One region of the Vibrio kasasachensis genome, then DNA from elsewhere that is predicted to be linked to it. Evidence: predicted binding sites of a transcription regulator. Region 1 holds the regulator's gene; each other region holds the start of a gene.
What was found. Region 1 encodes CRP, which controls carbon source genes, mostly activating them, when cyclic AMP is high. Its sites were predicted from a motif close to TGTGANNNNNNTCACA; they were not measured.
Positions count from the first base shown of each region.

Region 2: pyrG (CTP synthase) is a predicted target of CRP. The motif match lies at 3,547-3,562, and genes of this name have one in related genera.
Region 3: deoD (purine-nucleoside phosphorylase) is a predicted target of CRP. The motif match lies at 4,847-4,862, and genes of this name have one in related genera.

Region 1 covers NZ_JAKJTB010000014.1:50,095-57,293, forward strand. Annotated here, with positions in the region: gene L4C38_RS12110 (ABC transporter ATP-binding protein) at 1-112, shown strand, start outside; gene L4C38_RS12115 (TIGR02444 family protein) at 109-597, shown strand; gene L4C38_RS12120 (hydrolase) at 594-1,568, shown strand; gene L4C38_RS12125 (YheU family protein) at 1,607-1,819, shown strand; gene L4C38_RS12130 (phosphoribulokinase) at 1,927-2,796, shown strand; gene crp (cAMP-activated global transcriptional regulator CRP) at 3,038-3,670, shown strand; gene L4C38_RS12140 (DUF1338 domain-containing protein) at 3,756-4,577, opposite strand; gene astD (succinylglutamate-semialdehyde dehydrogenase) at 4,691-6,148, opposite strand; gene astA (arginine N-succinyltransferase) at 6,184-7,199, opposite strand, start outside.
Region 2 covers NZ_JAKJTB010000016.1:123,721-130,919, forward strand. Annotated here, with positions in the region: gene L4C38_RS14050 (multifunctional CCA addition/repair protein) at 1-314, shown strand, start outside; gene eno (phosphopyruvate hydratase) at 442-1,740, opposite strand; gene pyrG (CTP synthase) at 1,825-3,462, opposite strand; gene mazG (nucleoside triphosphate pyrophosphohydrolase) at 3,668-4,465, opposite strand; gene relA (GTP diphosphokinase) at 4,779-6,998, opposite strand; gene rlmD (23S rRNA (uracil(1939)-C(5))-methyltransferase RlmD) at 7,085-7,199, opposite strand, start outside.
Region 3 covers NZ_JAKJTB010000013.1:179,002-186,200, reverse strand. Annotated here, with positions in the region: gene L4C38_RS11600 (diguanylate cyclase) at 1-884, opposite strand, end outside; gene L4C38_RS11595 (tetratricopeptide repeat protein) at 884-2,383, opposite strand; gene L4C38_RS11590 (transposase) at 2,512-3,975, opposite strand; gene deoD (purine-nucleoside phosphorylase) at 4,034-4,744, opposite strand; gene L4C38_RS11580 (L,D-transpeptidase family protein) at 5,232-6,158, shown strand; gene L4C38_RS11575 (YitT family protein) at 6,336-6,941, shown strand.

The DNA of each region.
Region 1 (7,199 bases):
AGTTCTGGCTGATCAAGCCTCCAGTAAAGCCGATTTAGAAGATGTTGAAATGGAATGGATGGCTCTTCAAGAAGAGCTAGAACAGATGGAACAGGAGTTCAGCAATCAATGAGTATCGAGCGCGTATATGTTTCTTTAACACTTGAACGACTATGGCAATTTAGCTTGCAATACTACAGTGTCCGAGAAGTAAAAGATGCGTGCTTGACTCTTCAGAATCACTACCATGGTAACGTCAACTTACTCTTGCTGCTTAAGTGGCTCGATGAACAAGGTGCTACTATTAGTGAGCAAGATTGGCATCAAGTGGGAGAATGCTTGAGCCGATCTGAATCCCTGCTTGGCAGTTTTCGTGAGTTGCGGAGAAGGCTAAAACGCAACGTTGCCGACACTTTGTACCGCGAAACGCTGCAGTTTGAATTACAACTAGAAAAGCAACAGCAGTCTGATTTAGTTGATTGCATTAACGGACTCACCCTTGGTAACGCAAATGGTGATCCGCTTACTTTACGTTATTGTCGTCAGTTGGATGGAGAGCATTTGTACTCCGTATTTTCACAACCATTTACATCGGATGATCCAACTGACACGCTATGACAAAATTTATTGCAGCCGCAGGTATCACCAACGCACACCTGCAAACCTTAGCGCCACGTTTTATTCGTAAAAAAGCGCTATTTGAACCTATTTGGCAAACACTCGATACCCCTGACGGTGATTTTATCGATCTGGCTTGGAGCGAGGACCCTGACTCTAAAACGGCGCAGGACAAGCCTCTGTTTGTACTCTTTCATGGCTTAGAAGGTTGTTTTTATAGTCCATACGCCAATGGATTAATGAATGCGTTTGCCAAAGAAGGCTGGTTGTCAGTCATGATGCACTTTCGTGGTTGCAGTGGTATACCTAACCGCCTGCCTCGCGCTTACCATTCAGGTGAAGTGGAAGATGCACGCTTCTTCCTTGAAAGAATACATGAACAATACCCTGAGCGAGTCAAAGTAGCCGTTGGGATCTCTCTCGGTGGTAATATGCTGGCAAATTACTTAGCCAAATATGCCGACAAGCCATTAATTGATGCAGCTTCCATCGTCTCAGCACCCTTAGATCTTTCCGCCTGCTCACTACGAATTGAACAAGGCTTCTCTAAAGTTTACAAAACCTATTTACTCAATTCACTCAAACGAAATGCGTTGCGAAAACATCATCTACTCAAAGGTGAATTAGGGCTAACTTATCAATCAATTAAACGCGTCACCAAGCTCTATGATTTTGATGATTTGATTACAGCTCCTTTACATGGTTTTAAAGATGCTGATGATTATTACCAGCGCTGTTCTGGCATTCACCGCCTGCAACAAATAAAACTGCCTACCCAAATCATTCACGCTAAAGATGACCCGTTTATGACCGATGCGGTGATCCCTCACTTCATTCTACCTGAGAACATTGATTATCGATTGTTTGATAACGGTGGACATGTCGGCTTTGTCACTGGCTCTCTATTAAAACCACGATTTTGGCTCGAGGAAATGCTTCCCGCTTACTATCAGCCCTTAAAACCCGCATAATGTCATCATCGCAACCATCATAGAATAAAGAGGTATTTATGATTGTTCCTTGGCAAGATGTATCACCTGAAACGTTAGAAAACCTAATTCGCGAATTTGTATTACGAGAAGGTACCGATTACGGCGAAATGGAAATCTCGCTGCAAGATAAAGTGGACCAAGTCAAAACTCAACTTGCGTCAGGCGAAGCGGCGATCGTTTTCTCTGAGCTACACGAAACGGTCGATATCCAACTCAGAAAGAAGTTTTAACTGTTTAAGCTTTTTAAACAGAACGTTAATCATGTTATATTGATACGTAGAATTTGTAACACCCATTCAAATATTAACAGGAACGTTATTTTTAGACAGGGTTTGTCATGTCAGCAAAGCATCCAATCATTGCCGTAACGGGTTCATCCGGAGCGGGAACCACAACTACATCTGAAGCCTTTCGCAAAATGTTCAATATGATGGACATAAAGCCTGCGTGGATCGAAGGGGACAGTTTCCACCGATTTACTCGTCCTGAAATGGACGTAGAGATTCGTAAAGCTCGCGATCAAGGTCGCCATATTAGCTATTTTGGTCCTCAAGCTAATGACTTTCCTGCTCTGGCGGATTTTTTCCATGAGTATGGTAACGATGGCACTGGTAAGGTACGCCGCTATCTACATACCTTTGATGAAGCCGTACCCTATAACCAAATGCCTGGTACTTTTACCCATTGGCAAGATCTTCCTGAAAATAGCGATGTGCTGTTTTATGAAGGATTACACGGTGGTGTGGTCGATGGTGACGTTAACGTTGCCCAGCATGTGGATTTTTTGATTGGTATGGTGCCAATCGTTAACCTTGAATGGATCCAAAAATTTGTCCGCGATACTCGTGACCGCGGACATTCTCGCGAAGCCGTTATGGACTCTATCGTTCGCTCGATGGATGACTACTTAAACTACATTACTCCGCAGTTTTCGCGTACCCACATCAACTTTCAGCGTGTCCCTACCGTCGATACATCTAACCCTCTTGATGCGAAAGGCATTCCAAGCTTAGACGAAAGCTTTGTTGTAATTCGATTGCGTGGCTTCAAAAATGTCGATTATCCGTATCTGTTAGCCATGATCGATGGTTCATTTATGTCGCGTCATAACACCCTTGTCGTTCCCGGCGGTAAAATGAGTTTCGCGATGGAATTAATCGTCAGACCAATTCTTCAACAATTAATAGAAACTGGGAAAATTGGCTAAATCACCGCGATTAAACACGATTACTTTTCATACCGTGATCATGTGCACGTTTTTGCTTAGAAAATAACATCCACTACTCGATTAAAATCAAGAAATAGTTCAGGAAAAAGGATACTATTTGAGGTCGAAACACAAGATAGCTTGCAGCACTACTGAAGTGCTCTTATCCTGTTTACTCCCAATTTGGGCTTAGCTACAACACGGAAAGCGCAAGCGTACCCTGCAGAGGAAGTGAGATATTATGGTTCTAGGTAAACCTCAAACCGATCCAACATTAGAGTGGTTCCTTTCACACTGTCATATTCATAAGTACCCATCAAAAAGCACGCTAATTCATGCGGGCGAGAAAGCTGAGACGTTGTACTACATCGTTAAAGGTTCTGTTGCGGTACTTATTAAAGACGAAGAAGGTAAGGAGATGATCCTTTCTTACCTAAACCAAGGTGATTTCATTGGTGAGCTTGGTCTATTTGAAGAAGACCAAGAACGTACTGCTTGGGTTCGCGCCAAGTCTCCTTGTGAAGTTGCAGAGATTTCATTTAAGAAATTCCGCCAACTAATACAAGTAAACCCTGATATTCTAATGCGTCTGTCTTCTCAGATGGCTCGTCGCCTACAAGTGACTAGCCAAAAAGTTGGCGACCTAGCATTCCTAGATGTAACCGGTCGTATCGCGCAAACGCTACTAAACCTAGCGAAGCAACCTGATGCGATGACTCACCCAGATGGAATGCAAATTAAGATCACTCGTCAAGAAATCGGTCAAATCGTGGGCTGTTCTCGCGAGACTGTTGGTCGTATCTTGAAGATGCTAGAAGAGCAGAACTTAATCTCTGCTCACGGCAAGACTATCGTTGTGTACGGAACTCGCTAAGTTACATTTAGTGGACAAGTCACATTGCAAAAGCCACCTTTCGGTGGCTTTTTTGTTTTCCATCTTTGACGGCTCATTCATTGAGTCAGTTGTTGGTAGTTTCTATATTAGTACTTTCAATATTGGTGCTTTCAAATATCTTATCGGCAGAAGCCGCAACAAAGCCTGGATACAACTGACCATCAGCCATTGGATACCGCTTGGCAAATTCGTAAAAACCGCCCGGTATCAACATTACACCGTCATCAAACTCAACATGAACACGATCTGCCATTGTTGAAGATTGCTCCAGTAGCACCTCTGCAGAACCTTTCACTTCCCCACCCGATTGGTTAATCACAAACCCCGTGGCTTTTAGGTAGTCATTCACTTGCTGCACTTCACTAAACTGCTTAAGTTGGTTAACACTAACCGTAAAATGATTCGCACCATAACCATGAGCAGCTAACCATGCTGCATATTCACTCTCTTGAGCCAATATAAGATAATCTTGATAGGGCAATTGCCATGGTCTACCTGAGTACAAAAACTCAACCCCTTGCATCTCACCTTGCTCAACCTGAGAAACCAATTGCTTAACGATACCTTGCAATGCTTCTGAGCATTCTTCCACTTTAAGTTGACTAATAAATACTTTCGGTTGAGTTGGGTCTGGATGCTGAAAGTGCTTAGCTACTAATTTTTTCGATTCAAATACGTAATCGCCCGCTTCCTGATAACCTAATTCAAGAAAAGGCTTCGCTAACACTTCCAATCCAACAGGCGCGACGTTAAAAGTTCGAAGCGCTATATGATCATTGAGTAATGGGTCATCTTCTTTAAGCAACTTATGAACGTTACCCGCAGATGGGCACAGACGAGAGGTGTAGTCTTGCCATAATAACTGGAACAGAACACTTGGTGTCATAGCGCCTCCTTGTCTCAATGTTGGTATTTGGCTTAATTCGACCACTACAGTGTAGTTCAGTGAAAATGTCAGGGTGCAGAAGTATTAACCTCTGTGAGCTACATCCGCACTTGCTACAAATGAATACCCGGGCTTAGTGTTTCAGGTAGCTCAGTTTGCTCACCTTCCATAGACGCCATAGGGTATGCACAATAATCTGCCGCATAGTAAGCACTAGGTCGTAAATTGCCCGACGCCCCCGGACCACCAAACGGTGCATCACCACTGGCGCCGGTTAGTTGGCGGTTACGATTCACAATGCCGGCTCGAATATGCTCTACAAAATAGTCCCACTCTGCATCATCGGTCGAAACTAAGCCTGCGGATAATCCAAAGCGAGTATCATTCGCCAGTGCCACCGCTTGTTCAATCCCTTGGTAACGGACAACTTGCAACAGTGGTCCGAAGTATTCCTCATCGGGCAGCTCTGTAACTGCCGTCACATCAATGATTCCTGGGCTAACAAACGCTCCTTTACCCGCTCTTGCCTCAATGAGGCTCTCCCCACCTAAATCTTGTAGCTTGGTTTGAGCATCAAGAATATGCTGTGCCGCAACGATCGAAATTTGTGGACCCATAAAAGGCTCTGGTAGGGCAAAAGGCTCACCCATAACAATATTGCGGGTTGCCTCAACCAAACGCACCAGCAACGCGTCTCCTTTATCACCACTCGGTACATAGAGCCTACGAGCGCAAGTACAACGTTGTCCGGCACTGATAAAGGCAGACTGGATGATGGTGTAAACCGTCGCATCAAGTTCACCATACTGCTCTGAAATCACCATCGGATTATTCCCGCCCATTTCCAGCGCCAGCATTTTCTCTGGCCGACCCGAAAACTGACGATGCAGTACATGTCCCGTATTGGCACTGCCAGTAAAGAGCAAACCATCAATCCCTTTTGATTCTGCCAGCGCGACCCCGGTTTCTTTACTACCTTGAACTAGGTTAATCACCCCATCAGGTAAGCCTGCTCGTTGCCATAACTTCATCGCCACTTCACCGGTCCACGGCGTTTGTTCTGACGGTTTAAATACCACCGTATTCCCCGCTAATATTGCAGGCACAATATGACCATTAGGCAAATGAGCAGGGAAGTTGTAGGGACCAAATACCGCCATAACACCTAAAGGTCGATGGCGTAGTACGATTTGATTACCCGCCAGATCGCGTTGAGCCTCACCAGTGCGCTCATGATAAGCACGAATGGAGATCGCTATCTTACCTGCCATTGCAGCGACTTCAGTACGGGTTTCCCACAATGGTTTTCCAGTTTCTTTCGCAATCACTTCTGCCAGTTGTTCGCTATTGGCTTTCACTAGATCAGCAAAACGCTGTACGATTTGTTCTCGCTCTGCAATCGTACGTTTTTTCCAACCAATAAAGGCGTTACGCGCGGCGCTAACCGCTTCGTTCACTTGTGGGGCTGTGGCACTCTGACTTTGCCAAATAACGTCGCCATTGTAGGGGCTGGTTGATTGAATGATATCTCCCAGACCGGATAACCATTGACCTGCAATCCAATTCGCCATCTTATTCCTTCCTTAGAATCATCCGTACTTCAATGTTACTGCGCCAACATGCGCACAAAACCATCCGATTCAACTTGCAATGCTTGAGCTACATCAGGCGCTAAAATCACCGTCCCCGTAGCTTGATCATAAGCCCCTTTAGCAGCAACTGCTCTAAAGTGTTCAAATGACGTATTGCTGATTAAGTAATGATTACTGCTACTGTGCTCGGCGATGCTTACTTTGGCTCGAAATGAGTGACGTACAGACTCTATATTACGAACATCACACTCAACCGTTGGCCCACCATCAAAAATATCGACATAGTTGCGGCAAGTGAATCCTTCTTTCTCAAGTAAGCTCAATGCTGGTTTGGTATTTTCGTGCACTTTACCAATCACAGCCTGAGCTTCTTTGCTAAGTAAGTTGATATAAATCGGCAGCTTTGGCATTAAGTCAGCAATAAAGCCTTTCTTGCCTATTCCGGTTAGGTAATCAGCCATAGTGAAATCAATGCTAAAGAAGTTCTCTTGCAACCACTGCCAGAATGGAGAATTGCCGTGCTCATCTGAAACGCCACGCATCTCAGCAAACACAATATTAGAGAAACGGTGAGGATGTTCAGCCATCATAAGGAAACGACATTTAGACATTAAACGACCATTAAGACCGCCGCGAAATTTGGATCTTAAGAATAGAGTGCAAATTTCACTGCATCCTGTGTAGTTATTGCCAAACGTCAGAAGCTTCACCACATTATTCACACCCAATTTGGGTGAAGAATGAACAATGGTACTGATATGGTAGGAGTAAAAAGGCACATCCCAGCCAATAGCGGCCTCGACACCCGTGCAACCAGCCACTTCGCTGGTATCACTGTCAAAGCCAACCATGAGATAACCTTCATCACCCGGCTCAACTACGTTGGGTTTACTAAAACTGTATTCTGAATGGGTAATTCGGTTAGTCAGTAGTTCTTCATTAACCGGAAGAGATGTAAATCCGTGTCCTGATTCAACCGCACAAATATGCAGTGCTTCATAATCTGACATGGCGATAGGACGAACAATCA
Region 2 (7,199 bases), on a different contig from region 1:
TGTGCGAGCAACACTCCAATATTCACCGAGCGGCAGAACTTAAACCTGCGACTAAGCTAAAAATTCTCAACCAATTTGATGTTTGGCGTAAACCAGAACGCCTCGAAGATATTCTCATTTGTTGCATGGCTGATAGTCGAGGTCGAACTGGGCATGAGAGCATTGAATACCCACAAAGAGTGATTTTCGAGCAAGCTTATCACGCCGCATTAAGTGTGCAGGCACAAACGATTATTGCTGATGGCTTCAAAGGTGCTGAGATTCGAAAAGAGATGGATAAGCGTCGAGTTGAAGCAATAAAAGAACGATCTTAGTTATCCCTAATTTTACACATGTAGAACACTCTTCCGAGCTAATTCAAATACAAAAACGCCCCGCATAAGCGAGGCGTTTATCAAAAGCATTAAGCTAATAATTCACTAAGTTTAAAACCTAGCGGAATTATTGACCTTTAACTTCTTTAAGACCGTTGAAAGGAGCGCGCTCACCTAGAGCTTCCTCGATACGGATAAGTTGGTTGTACTTAGCAACACGGTCAGAACGGCTCATAGAACCAGTTTTGATTTGACCAGCTGCTGTACCTACTGCTAGATCAGCAATAGTTGCATCTTCAGTTTCGCCAGAACGGTGAGAGATAACTGCTGTGAAACCAGCATCTTTAGCCATCTTGATTGCAGCTAGAGTCTCTGTAAGTGAACCAATTTGGTTGAACTTGATAAGAATCGAGTTAGTGATGCCTTCTTCGATACCACGAGCAAGAATCTTAGTGTTTGTAACGAATAGATCATCACCAACTAGTTGGATTTTGTCGCCTAGAAGTTCAGTTTGGTGTTTGAAACCAGTCCAATCTGACTCGTCAAGACCATCTTCGATAGAAACGATTGGGAATTGCTCAACTAGACCAGCTAGGTAGTGGTTGAACTCTTCAGCAGTGAAAGTTTTGCCTTCACCTTTCATGTTGTAGATGCCAGCTTCTTTGTCGAAGAACTCTGATGCTGCACAGTCCATAGCAAGAGTGATGTCTTTGCCAAGATCGTAGCCAGCAGCTGCAACTGCTTCTGCGATAACTTCTAGCGCTTCAGCGTTAGATTTTAGGTTAGGAGCGAAACCACCTTCGTCGCCAACTGCAGTGTTGTAGCCTTTAGACTTCAATACTTTAGCTAGGTTGTGGAATACTTCAGCACCCATGCGAACTGCTTCTTTAAGAGTTTTAGCGCCAACTGGTTGGATCATGAACTCTTGGATGTCAACGTTGTTATCTGCGTGCTCACCACCGTTAATGATGTTCATCATTGGTAGAGGCATAGAGAATTGACCAGCAGTGCCATTTAGCTCAGCGATGTGCTCGTATAGAGGCATACCTTTAGCAGCTGCTGCTGCTTTAGCGTTTGCTAGAGAAACAGCTAGGATTGCGTTTGCGCCGAATTGTGACTTATTTTCAGTACCGTCTAGGTCGATCATTACTGCATCGATTGCAGCTTGATTTTTAGCATCTTTGCCTACTAGAGCGTCAGCGATTGGACCATTTACAGCGTCAATAGCCTTAAGAACACCTTTACCTAGAAAACGTGATTTGTCACCGTCACGTAGCTCAAGAGCTTCGCGAGAACCAGTAGATGCACCAGATGGCGCAGCAGCCATGCCTACGAAACCACCTTCAAGGTGAACTTCAGCTTCTACTGTTGGGTTACCACGTGAGTCGATGATTTCACGACCTAGTACTTTAACGATCTTAGACATTGATGTTTCCTCTCGTTCAAATATAAATATCGAAATTAAAGAGCAGTCGCTAACTTACGCCACTGCCCGTATCCCTTTAACATCTTACTTCAATTCGCCGCGTGAAAATTCACCCGCAGCTTTAACAAAACCTGCGAATAGCGGATGACCATCGCGAGGAGTCGAGGTGAACTCTGGGTGGAACTGAGCCGCTACAAACCATGGGTGAGCTGGATTCTCAATCATTTCCACTAACTTCTTGTCCGCTGATAGACCTGAAACCTTCAAACCTGCTTTCTCAAGTTTCGGACGAAGTACATTGTTCACTTCGTAACGGTGACGATGACGTTCATGAACTGTATCGCTACCGTAAAGTGCACGAGCTTTAGTCCCTTTCTCTAGGTGACATAGCTGTGAACCAAGACGCATGGTACCGCCTAGGTCTGATGTCTCAGTACGTGCTTCCACTTTACCTTCTGCATCAACCCATTCTGTGATCAAACCAACCACAGGATACTTAGTGTCTTTATTAAATTCTGTTGAGTGCGCACCTTCCATATCCGCTACATTACGCGCGTATTCAATCAGTGCGACTTGCATACCAAGACAGATACCTAGGTAAGGAACTTTGTGTTCACGTGCAAATTGTGCAGCAAGAATCTTACCTTCAATACCACGATCACCGAAACCACCAGGGACTAGAATTGCGTCTAGACCTTCAAGAAGTTCAACACCTTTAGTTTCGACGTCTTGAGAATCTATATACTTAATAGTGACGCTTAAACGGTTTTTCAAGCCTGCATGTTTAAGTGCTTCGTTAACTGATTTGTATGCATCTGGTAGTTCGATGTATTTACCGACCATACCGATGGTTACTTCACCTGTTGGGTTCGCTTCTTCGTAGATTACTTGTTCCCACTCAGAAAGATCGGCTTCTGGCGCATCAATACCAAAGCGAGCACACACAATATCATCAAGACCTTGTGCACGAATCAATTGAGGGATCTTGTAGATAGAATCTACATCCTTCATTGAAATAACGGCTTTCTCTTGTACGTTACAGAACAAAGCAATTTTCTTACGCTCATTCGCTGGAATTATGCGATCACTACGGCAAACTAGAATATCTGGTTGGATACCGATTGAAAGCAGCTCTTTTACAGAGTGCTGGGTCGGTTTAGTTTTTACTTCGCCAGCTGCGGCTAGGTAAGGAACTAGAGTTAGGTGCATGAACATTGCGCGTTCACGACCGATTTCAACTGCTAGCTGGCGAATCGCTTCCATAAATGGTAGAGATTCAATATCACCGACTGTACCACCAACTTCAACGATAGCCACGTCATGGCCTTGAGAGCCTGTGATTACGCGGTCTTTGATTGCGTTAGTGATGTGTGGGATAACTTGGATAGTTGCACCTAGGTAATCACCGCGACGCTCTTTAGCAAGTACGTCTGAGTAAACACGACCAGCAGTAAAGTTATTACGCTTAGTCATCTTGGTACGAATAAAACGCTCATAGTGACCAAGATCTAGATCAGTTTCTGCACCATCTTCTGTAACAAACACTTCACCATGTTGAGTTGGGCTCATTGTGCCTGGGTCAACGTTGATGTAAGGGTCAAGCTTCATCATAGTCACTTTTAGACCACGAGCTTCAAGAATAGCCGCAAGAGATGCTGCTGCAATACCTTTACCTAGAGAGGATACAACCCCGCCAGTAACAAAAATGTAATTTGTCGTCATGTTTAACCTGAAATTGGTTGAATGAGGGAAATGGAGTGCTTCTGGACGGGACGTAAATATACCAGAAGCTCCTTACCGCCACAACGTGAAATCTATCACAGCACTATTATTTATTTTTTGCTTCAAATCAAAGTGAATGAACGAAGTTGTTAAAGCTTGTTAATAGAATAAATCTAATTCATCTCAATTTAGCGTGATTCGGCTTTCAACTTCGCTCATCTTGCTTAACTTGTTGCCAAAAACCTTCAAGCTCATCTAAGTCGCATTGCTCAAGTTTTTTTCCGTTTATTCGAACTTTTTCTTCGACCGCAGAAAAACGACGCATAAATTTTAGATTGGCTTTCGCCAATGCCACTTCCGAATTCACATCTAAGTGACGAGCTAAATTCACGGTGGCAAAGAGGAGATCACCGAGTTCCAACTCAATATTTTCTTGATTTCTATCCACCAGCAATGTCTCTTCCATTACTTCATCTAGCTCTTCACGGACTTTGTCTACAACTGGACCAATTGAATGCCAATCAAATCCGTACTGAGCACATTTTTTTTGGATCTTTGTAGCACGTGACAGCGACGGTAACGAATTTGGTATTGAGTCTAAGATACTTTGTTCGGATTTACCTGCCTGTGCTTTTTCTTTTGCTTTTTCTACTTCCCAGTTAGCATTAATCTCTTCATCCGACTCAAACTCAACTTCCGAAAAAACATGAGGATGACGACGAGTCAGTTTTTCATTCACCGTTTCAACCACTTGCGAAAAATCAAACAAACCCTGCTCTTTTGCCAACTGACTATAAAAAATTACTTGGAATAACAAATCACCCAATTCTTCTTTTAAATTTGGCCAGTCTTTATTATGAATTGCATCCACTACTTCATATGTTTCTTCAATGGTATGCGGAACAATCGTTTCAAAGCTTTGTTTACGATCCCAAGGGCAGCCCTTTTGTGGGTCGCGTAGCGTCTCCATAATCTGTTCTAACTGTTCAATCGGGTGGCTCATTTCTCTATGTCCTTTAAACAAAAAGGTGAGCAGTCAAAACCACTCACCTTGAATTATATTTTCTATTTAATCTCTACTATGACTCTATTCCAGCGGCAACTTGATTTCGACACCTGAGCATAGCCATCAGTGTGATGGAACGAGTAAGTGTAGTTAACGCTGTTAAAACACCAAAGATAACGCGAAACCACTCTCTAGATAATTACGTCTGTAGCTAGGCAACAAGCAAGCAAGACACCTGAGCATGGAATACCATGTGATGGTGCGAGCGCGTGCAGTTAACAACGCTACAGCCGTAAGTATGACGAGAGAATCAGCCGAGGCGCTTCACCAGCATCACATCTTTGATCTGCTCTAAACGGCTAATCAGTCGGTTGACCACCTCAACATTGCTCACTTCCAAATCAAAATCCATGATTGAAAGCTGTTTACGGTAATCAATACGACTCTTCATGCTCGTGACCTTCACTTTTTCACTCGTGAATAGTGTAGTAATGTCTTTCAGCAAACCGCCTCTTTCCATTGCTTCGACACGCACTGTGAGTATATAAGAGCCGACAAAGCCGCTCCCCCAAACCGTATCTATAATGCGTTCTGAAGCGTGGTGGCGCAGTTCATCTAACTGCTCGCAATCTGCTCGGTGTACAGAAATACCGCGACCTTGGGTTATGTAACCACAAATTTCGTCACCTGGGATAGGCTGGCAACAACGCGCTAGGTGAGTCATAAGGTTATCGACACCTTCGACAACCACCGCATCTTTATTTGGGCGGCTTTGGGTTGGCGCTTTATGCTCAGCTTCTTGCAGTTTCTCAAGTGCCTGCTTATCTTCCTCTTCCGCGGTTGGTTTGTTAACCAAGGCATTAATGTGATTAACGATTTGGTTAATACGCAAATCCCCACTGCCAAGACCAACATACAGTTCATCTGAAGTGTTCATGTTGAAACGCTTCAATCCATATAGCTCAGCATCTTTCAGCGTGGCGCCTATTTTAGCTAACTCGTGCTCTAGCATTTCACGACCAGCTTCGAGATTTTTTTCGCGGCTTTGTTTACGGAACCAAGCATTAATTTTTGCTCGGGCGCGACTTGAGGTAACGAAACCGGTAGTTGGATTTAACCAGTCACGAGAGGGATTAGGCTCTTTCTGTGTGATGATTTCTACCTGGTCACCCATATGCAGTTTATGGGTAAACGGTACAATACGCCCCGCAACTTTGGCACCAATACATCGATGCCCTACCATTGAGTGAATATGGTAGGCAAAATCAAGCGGTGTCGCCCCCGTTGGTAAGTCAACGACATCACCTCGCGGGGTAAAGGCATAAACGCGATCATCAAAAACTTGGCTACGCACTTCATCAAGCATTTCGCCCGAATCTGACATCTCTTCTTGCCAATCAAGCAGCTTACGTAGCCAAGTGATTTTCTCATCGTAACCACTGCGGCTGCTGCCACCTTCTTTGTATTTCCAGTGAGCTGCTACACCTAGTTCAGAATCTTCATGCATCTGCTTGGTGCGGATCTGAATCTCTATGGTTTTGCCTTCGGGTCCCAAGATGACAGTATGAATCGACTGGTAACCATTCGGTTTTGGGTTAGCAACGTAGTCGTCAAATTCATTGGGCAGGTGTTTGTGTTTGGTGTGGACAATACCTAACGCGGCGTAACAATCTTGCAGTTTTTCAGCAATAATACGAACGGCGCGAACATCAAATAGCTCATCAAACTCCAAGCCTTTCTTCTGCATTTTGCGCCAAATGCTGTAGATATGCTTTGGACGACCACTAACTTCAGCACTGATACTCGAGGCTTTCATCTCTTCGAGTAGGTCATCAACAAAATCTTTTATGTATTCTTCACGAACAAGACGACGTTCAGAAAGTTGCTTGGCTATGAGCTTATATGTATCCGGCTGTTGGTAACGGAAGGTGTAATCTTCAATTTCCCACTTAAGCTGACCAATACCTAAACGGTTAGCGAGCGGTGCGTAAATATTGGCACACTCTTTTGCTACCGCGCGGCGAACCTCATCCGGTGCTTTTTTAACTTCAATCAAATTGCAGATACGCTCTGCAAGTTTAATTACTACGCAACGGAAATCATCCACCATCGCAAGTAACATGCGACGAACATTATCCACTTGTGCGGAGGCTGCGCCGCCTTCTAGTGTCACGTTTAACTGACCCAACGCTGCCATTTCTTCGACACCATCAATCAGCTTGATGATCTCATTATCAAAATCTTCTTCCAACTTTTCCCGCTGCAAGGCACCACTGGATACCAATGGGAATAGTTGCGCAGCAAGTAACGTCGGCTTATCCATCGATAGCGTAATGAGGATTTCGATCATCTCTCGACCACGCCATAGCAATAATTGCGCGTTTTCGTTACCTTGAAGGTAATTCTCACACTGATGATACACTTGTGTTAAGCGCTGAGCAGTTTTCTGGTCTTGCCCTAAACTCGCAATCCATTTATCTAATTCAAACTGCTCATCCTGATTTAAATGCGCGCTTCTTACCGCAACCATCTTTCTTCGTCCTAGTTGTTATTTTCATTGACCGACTAACCATGTCTTATAGGCTGTGCTGCCCGGTGTTAGTTCACTTTATTTACCTAACGCATAACAAATAATGCCATTGACTCAAGATGTCCCGTATGGGGGAACATATCCAGCATGCCCAATTTTTCTAACTGGTATCCTTGCTCTAGCAAGCTTTGGCTGTCTCTA
Region 3 (7,199 bases), on a different contig from region 1:
TGTTTTTCACAAACTGAGGCTAGCGCATTTGACAGTTTGAGGTTCAATATTGGTGAACCTTCTTTTTGTATCCGAGAGTGAGCACTCTCTAATACCCAGTTAGCTAGATGAATTTTCTCTGCATCATTCAGGCAGCACCCTAGCTCCATACGAATCATGTTCGAAAGCCAATTAGAGTTTATGTTGCCTGCAGAGTATTTTACGTGTCCTAGGCAACGCATCGCCTCATCTAGCTTTCCGCATTGGCGAAGTAGCCTTGCTTGATATAGTAGGATCTGCCCTGAGAGTACCTTGTCACTAACAAGAATACTGAGTTCTTCACATTCAGTAATTAGCTCTTGCGCGCTTTTGAATCGCTTAAGATCGATCAAACAGGCGAGCTTATACAGTTTATAACGTAAGCGTAAAGAGCGACTACTGATCGCGTGATCAATGCTATCTATTTTTTGATAGTAGCGAAGGGCACGTGCATGATCGCCGTAGGCATCACATAAATTACCCATGCCGATAACGGCTTTGACGTAAGCATCAATGTGGCTAGTTTCTACAGCAATAGAAGAAGAGGCAATGTATTCAACTAAGGCTGCAGAAAAATCACCTTGATCGACGAGGCGATCGGCTAAATAGCCACGTATTTCGAGAATCAACTGCGCGTCATTGGGCAAGGCAAGCAGATCAAGCGCTTCGCGTAGTTCCTCTATACCATCTTTAAACTGCTTTAATGAGACACGGAACTCCGCGCTGATAATGAGCGACTGGGCTTTTTCTGGTGGGGTTGTTGCGACGTGTTGGCGGACGTAATTCCAAAAAACCAACGCTTCTTCCCCCATGACTGATGAGGCATCGAGACCTGCATCCGAGATCTTATTTAAAAATGCTTCCATTACAATTCTTCCTCTAGAGTCATATTCTTTAGCTCAACGTCAAACTGCTCTTGCTGTTCTAGTTGCTCTAGAGTAAATGGAAAGGTCAATATGTCATGTAGCTCAACATGCGGTAGATCTTTACTGACTCCGCGCCTTTGCCATGGGTAGATCTCGACCATTTTTGACAGTACATCATAAACTTTATTAGCTTGCTCGCCTTTTTCTGCAATTAATACCCCTATGCGTTCAGGGCTTAGACGAGATAGCATATCACTCTGATTGCAGAGGGTGTGAGCCAGTTCAATGCATATATCAAGACACTGGCTATTGTGATGATGAATCACAATAATGGCGTAGTTTGATTGCTTGAGTTGAGTTTTGAAGAGGACTAGTTGCTCCCACCAGTAGGTTTCAGAAACGACTTGGCTCATGTGCTTATTTGGATCGTATTCGTATTGACCGCGGATACGATTGATTAGCTTTAATGCTCGTTTTTCTAACAAACGTTTTGACGCGCGGGCTTTGTCATTTCCTTCACGAACCGTCTGTTCGCGTAGCATGTCGGTAGAATGTGAACGGTATTTTTTAAATGCATCGAGGGCGATTTTATAGTCGCCTATTTCTTCGGCAACTCGTGATTGTTGGTAATAGATTTGAGAAAGTAATTCGCCGTCATCAAAGCTATCTGCTGCGATCTTTGCTGCATGTAATAATTCAGTCGATCTCGCAGGGTCTTTACGCAGTAATTCGAGCCGAGCACGACTAACGAAGGAATGAGCTCTCATCCATATTAAATTATGCTGCTCAACTAACTTCTGTGCTTTTTTGATGGCTCGGCTTGCGTCTTCTATGCGTTCAAGCCCCATCAGTGCGAGTCCACGAAAATCCCATATTTCAGCATGCCAAGTGGAATCATTGTGGTACTGAAGTGCTTCCTCTGCGCCATCCAAAATGGATAGCATATCAATGTAATTGCCTAAGAGGTAATGATCCCAAGACAACAGAATTCTTGCTTTACCTTCAAGCCAATCGATACGCATATTGTTGGCAACTTTTACGGCTAGCCTATGGGTTTTTTTTGCTAGTGAATATTCCCCAAGAACTCGCCAAATGTTGCCTAAGCCAATAAGCGATTCAATTTGTATTTCAACTTGATCAACCAGCGCCGATTGCTCAAGCGACTTAATCCAATATTGCTGTGCAGAATAATATTTGGCTTGTCCCCAATAGTGGAGAGCATGGAGGTGAAGAATCTCAGGCAGGGCGTCATCATTATCGACTTGATTGATTAGGGAAAACGCTTCACGAACGGTTTTTAACCCTTTTCGATAATCCATTAACGACCAGTAACAACGGGATGCGATGATAAGGCTATCAATGGCACCTTCGGGAAAGAGTATCTGGTTGGCTTTTACCGCGCAAAGTTCCGCCGCTTCTAGCACCTGAGTAGGCTCAGCCTCTATCCGTAATCTAAGTTGTTCCAGTTCACTTGTGAGCCGTTGCTGGCTTTTGTCCAATGGTGTTGTCCTTGTACAGCTAAGATTGCCAATTCATGCTTTCGCATTATAAAAAAAGTACACTTTTATGTGCTATAAAAAGTGTCATTTCTGCGACAGTTTGATGGCGGACTTCACATTTATGGTCATTATGAAAGCAATTCACGCAATGCCATGGGATAAGATATCAATCCGAGTGATTGTGCCGCCGTCACTCCAGATCTATTTTGGTAGCACAAATTATGCCACGCTCTGAATATATCCAATACGGGAAGTAGTCCCGCAGGTCGGAGTTTGCGACGAGGCTCATTAATAAAATTTGCGAATAGGAGTTGAAATCTCGCTTGATAGAATGCTGTACTTTCAATAGAGGCGCTCTGTAACCATAGTTTAGGGTCTTTACGCTCACCAGCCAGATAACAAATGCCTTTCGCGTAGCCAGCGGCTTCTGCGATAGCCCACCGGTCTCGCCACCATCCCATATGAACAATATCGACTTTATGCAGTGGCAAATCGTTGCCCCATTGCCCATCTACATACATAAGGTCAACAGTTTTTGCCTTTATTCTTGGCAAAGTAACACTCAATGCGGCAGACCTTAGAACTGGGTCTTGAGGCAAGTAAATTGTTACGCGTTTATCATCGGCGCACAAACTCAGTACATGAAGGAAATGTGCATATGATGTATATGGAGGTCGTATCAATGCCCCTTTGGTAGGGTAGTTAAAGTGGGTTAAGTTTCCCATGGGATCTTCGACATTGCCGCGTGCTAATATTGATTGATATTGTTGATCAATACGTTCCCTTAGATCTGCGACTTTTTCGCCCTGAGGTATGCTCGCCTCTGCACTGTAGTCATATGGTACAAAACGAGCTGGGGAGGTAAATGGGTTGTGGTCCGATTCTCCGCTTGGTTCTTCATCTGCCGAATAATTGACATTTTGACAAAGAATATAGCCTGATTTCGCGTCTCCAGTCGCTAGCCAGAATACACCGTTGTTGCTTTTTGGCTGTAGTGGAACGAAGTGAGAGGCAAGTTCAAATTGGTCTGCGTGGTTGACCCAACGAGCATCAAACATTGCTAACTTTCGTCGGCAACGACTGGCAATATGCTCGATATTGTCGTAGAACGTTTTTGGATTGATATCGAGCTTACGGCAAATTTCCCGTACGGAGTAGCCTGTAAACAGCAGCGCGAGTAAGTTCTCTTGAAAAGAGAGTTTATTGTTTGAGCCTGACCATTTGTCGACAAAGGTTAGCTGGCAAGACTTGCAACGGTAGCGCTGACGATCACCACTATAACCAAAAGCGTGATACAGATGCTTATGAGTATGGACTGATAAGCCAAGGTTTTCGCATTCTTCATTACGGCAAGCGGGTAAGCCCGTGCAATGATAGTTTCTTAAACGTTGAAGTTCATTGAGAACTTCTTGGTTGTTAAGTAAGGGGGGGAAAGCGCCACACTCGCGACAAACCATAGCAGGTCGTTTAGGGTTCGCATGTTGCACAACGTAACGCTGCGCTTCACTCATTCCAAAGTTGTCACACGCCAATGTTTTACAAAAGTTGAGCTGTAACCCGTTCGCTTCCTTTGGCAAATCGCCAGACGCCACAATCGCCCCCTCAGGGTAATAAGATTTGCCAGTGTATTACTGGCAAATAAAGTATGGTTTAAACATTAATCGCGGTTTCAAGCGCGACTTTCATCATATCGTTGAATGACTTTTGACGGTCTTCTGAACTGAGTTTTTCACCGCGAATGATGTGATCAGAGACAGTTAAAATAGTGAGTGCTTTTGCACCGAGATCTGCCGCAACACCATAGATACCGGCAGCTTCCATATCAACACCTAAGATGCCAAGCTTTTCCATTTTTTCAAAAATGTCGGTTTCCGGTGTGTAAAAGAGATCGGCTGAGAATACGTTGCCTACTTTTACGGGAACATTTTGTTCACGCGCCTGTGCAACGGCCTCCTCTAGAAGACCAAAATCAGCAATGGCTGCAAAATCATGGTTGTTGAAGCGAATACGGTTCACTTTTGAATCTGTAGATGCGCCCATGCCAATCACGACATCCATGAGTTTTACATCATCACGTACTGCACCACAACTGCCAACACGAATTACATTCTTGACACCATACTCTGCAATGAGCTCGTGTACATAAATACAGCAAGACGGAATACCCATACCGTGTCCCATTACGGATACGCGCTTACCTTTATAAGTACCGGTGTAACCAAACATATTGCGAACGTCGCATACCTGCTGTACGTCTTGCAAAAATGTCTCCGCAATGTACTTAGCTCTTAGTGGATCGCCAGGCATTAGAACAGTTTCTGCAAAATCGCCAGGTTTAGCGTTGATATGTGGGGTTGCCATAATTTGCTCCGAGGGTCAAAGGAGTACAACAGATATTAACTAATATTGTTGAATTCCGGAATGTCTGTGAAGGGAATACTAGCCAGATAACTCGCCAATCCGTGAGAGGGAAGTCACAAAAAATGCCACTAATAGTAAATACTGACATGTTGATAACTAATTTTGTTGAAAGTAAAGAGGCAATCGATTGGGACGTTTTTAATGTTGAGGTCCGCAGACTAGGTTATCGATTCTTAATTTAGATCGACTAGATTTTCAAATCGACGCATTGCCTGCAAACTTAACAATTCCCGCTGGACTAAGTATCTTGAGATTACTTGGGTATAGGGAGAGCGTTCCAACTAAAGATCTGCATATTGATTGGCATGAAGTGGAGAAAGGAAGTGGTCGAATGTAAATACGCTGTCATATCCTAAAGCAATAGTTGATCACAAAACCGAAAGAGCGCTAACCTTACGCTTCTACCAAGACACTAAGGATTGTTGTAATGCTGCGTAAGCTGCTCATTTTATGTAGTTGTTTTAGTGCCACTGTGTGGGCTACAAGTTATCAATTGCCGCCTGAAGGCAGCAATATTGTGGGTAGAATACAATTTCATCAAATAATAAATGGCGAAAGTTTAGCGGATATAGCCAAGCAATACGATGTGGGTTTTCTCAGTTTAATGGCCTCTAACCAAGGTGTGGACCCTTTTCTTCCTCCTGAAGGGTATGTATTGACGATCCCTACCCAAGTTATTTTGCCTAACGTTGTGCGTGAAGGCGTGGTGATTAATTTAGCGGAACTTCGTTTGTACTACTTTGAACCGGATAGCGAGATTGTGCATGTTTTTCCTGTGGGTATTGGGCGAATTGGACGAGATACGCCTGAAATGGTGACAAAAATTAGCCAGAAACGCCCAAATCCTACTTGGACCCCACCAAAGTCAATTCGTAAAGAGTATTCTGCGAAAGGTATTGAGCTGCCTGCGGTTGTGCCCGCCGGTCCTGATAACCCACTTGGCGAATATGCCTTACGTCTTGCTCATGGTGCTGGCGATTACCTAATACATGGTACTAATAAAGATTTCGGTATTGGTATGCGTGTTAGTGCTGGTTGCATCCGAATGAATCCGAAAGACATTGAGTGGCTATTTGAACAAGTTGACCTCGGCGTTAAGGTTACGGTTATCAATGAACCAGTGAAGATTAGCCTAGAGCCAGATAGAAGTGTGTATCTAGAAGCTCATGAGCCATTAACCCGTGGTGATGGTAGTAAGAAAATACTTGGTGTACCGCAAGAGCTAATATGGTGGTTACAAGCAATGGGTAAATCTGACTCGAAAGCGCGTGCTGCAATATTAGCGCAGAATGGCGTACCAGTAGAAATTGTTAAGCCCCAAAATATCGAAGAAGAATCGAGATTTCGCCGGTAGTCAGCACTTAATTAGTGGCGAAAAAATACAAGATGTAAACTTACCGCTACGTTTACGCGTAGCGTTTTTTTTTGATATAAGTCGACTTTTTGCTTCTCTAACGCCATTTTATGGCACGGAAAAATGACCTCAAGTGCCCGTATTATGAAATGGGTTATATTAAGCAAAGGAAAGCTCATGGATACTGAACATTCTCTTTTTGAAAACTTATTCGCACTGCTGCTAGGTAGTGCATTGGTCTCATTAGGAGTAATCTTCTTCAATCAAGTTGGTTTGTTGACGGGGGGTACAGCCGGTCTCGCAATTTTTATCACCAAAGTTTCAGACTTTAGCTTTGGGCAAGTATTCTTCGCGCTCAATCTGCCTTTTTACTATCTCTCGACTACTCGTATGGGGTGGCGCTTTACCATCAATACCTTTGTTGCGGTTGTTATCGTCTCTTTAGCCGTCGATTACTTGCATCATGTTATTCAGCTAAAAGAGTTAAATTTGATTTATGCAGCGCTTATCGGCGGCAGCTTAATCGGTATCGGATTGTTAGTGATATTTCGTCATAGAATGAGTTTGGGCGGATTTAATATTTTGGCCTTGTTCCTTCAAGAGCGATTCGGGATCCGTGCAGGTAAAGTGCAAATGGCGTTAGATTGCAGTATCGTAATTATGTCGCTGTTTATCGTACATTGGTGGTTGATTGCGTTGTCTGTATTAGGGGCTATTGTAACGAACCTAATACTAGCAATGAATCACAAACCGGGCAGATATCAGCCAAAAGGACAGTTGTAGTAACCGATAAAAAAGCGCCCATATGATAAGCAAACATATGGGCGAAAATATGGGCAACAATTCGAAATTGTTAATTGGAGATGTTGATAACATCCGTATTCAAACTGCTAAAACATTATCGATCTTATGAATGCTTTGTGCAGTTTGACCAACGAGCATAACTTAACACTTTTGTTACGAATCTCTAATTAATAAATTTACAAATATAAATTCCAAAATTGCAACGTAGTCATTTCCCCCGCCTTTTTAATGTCTAGA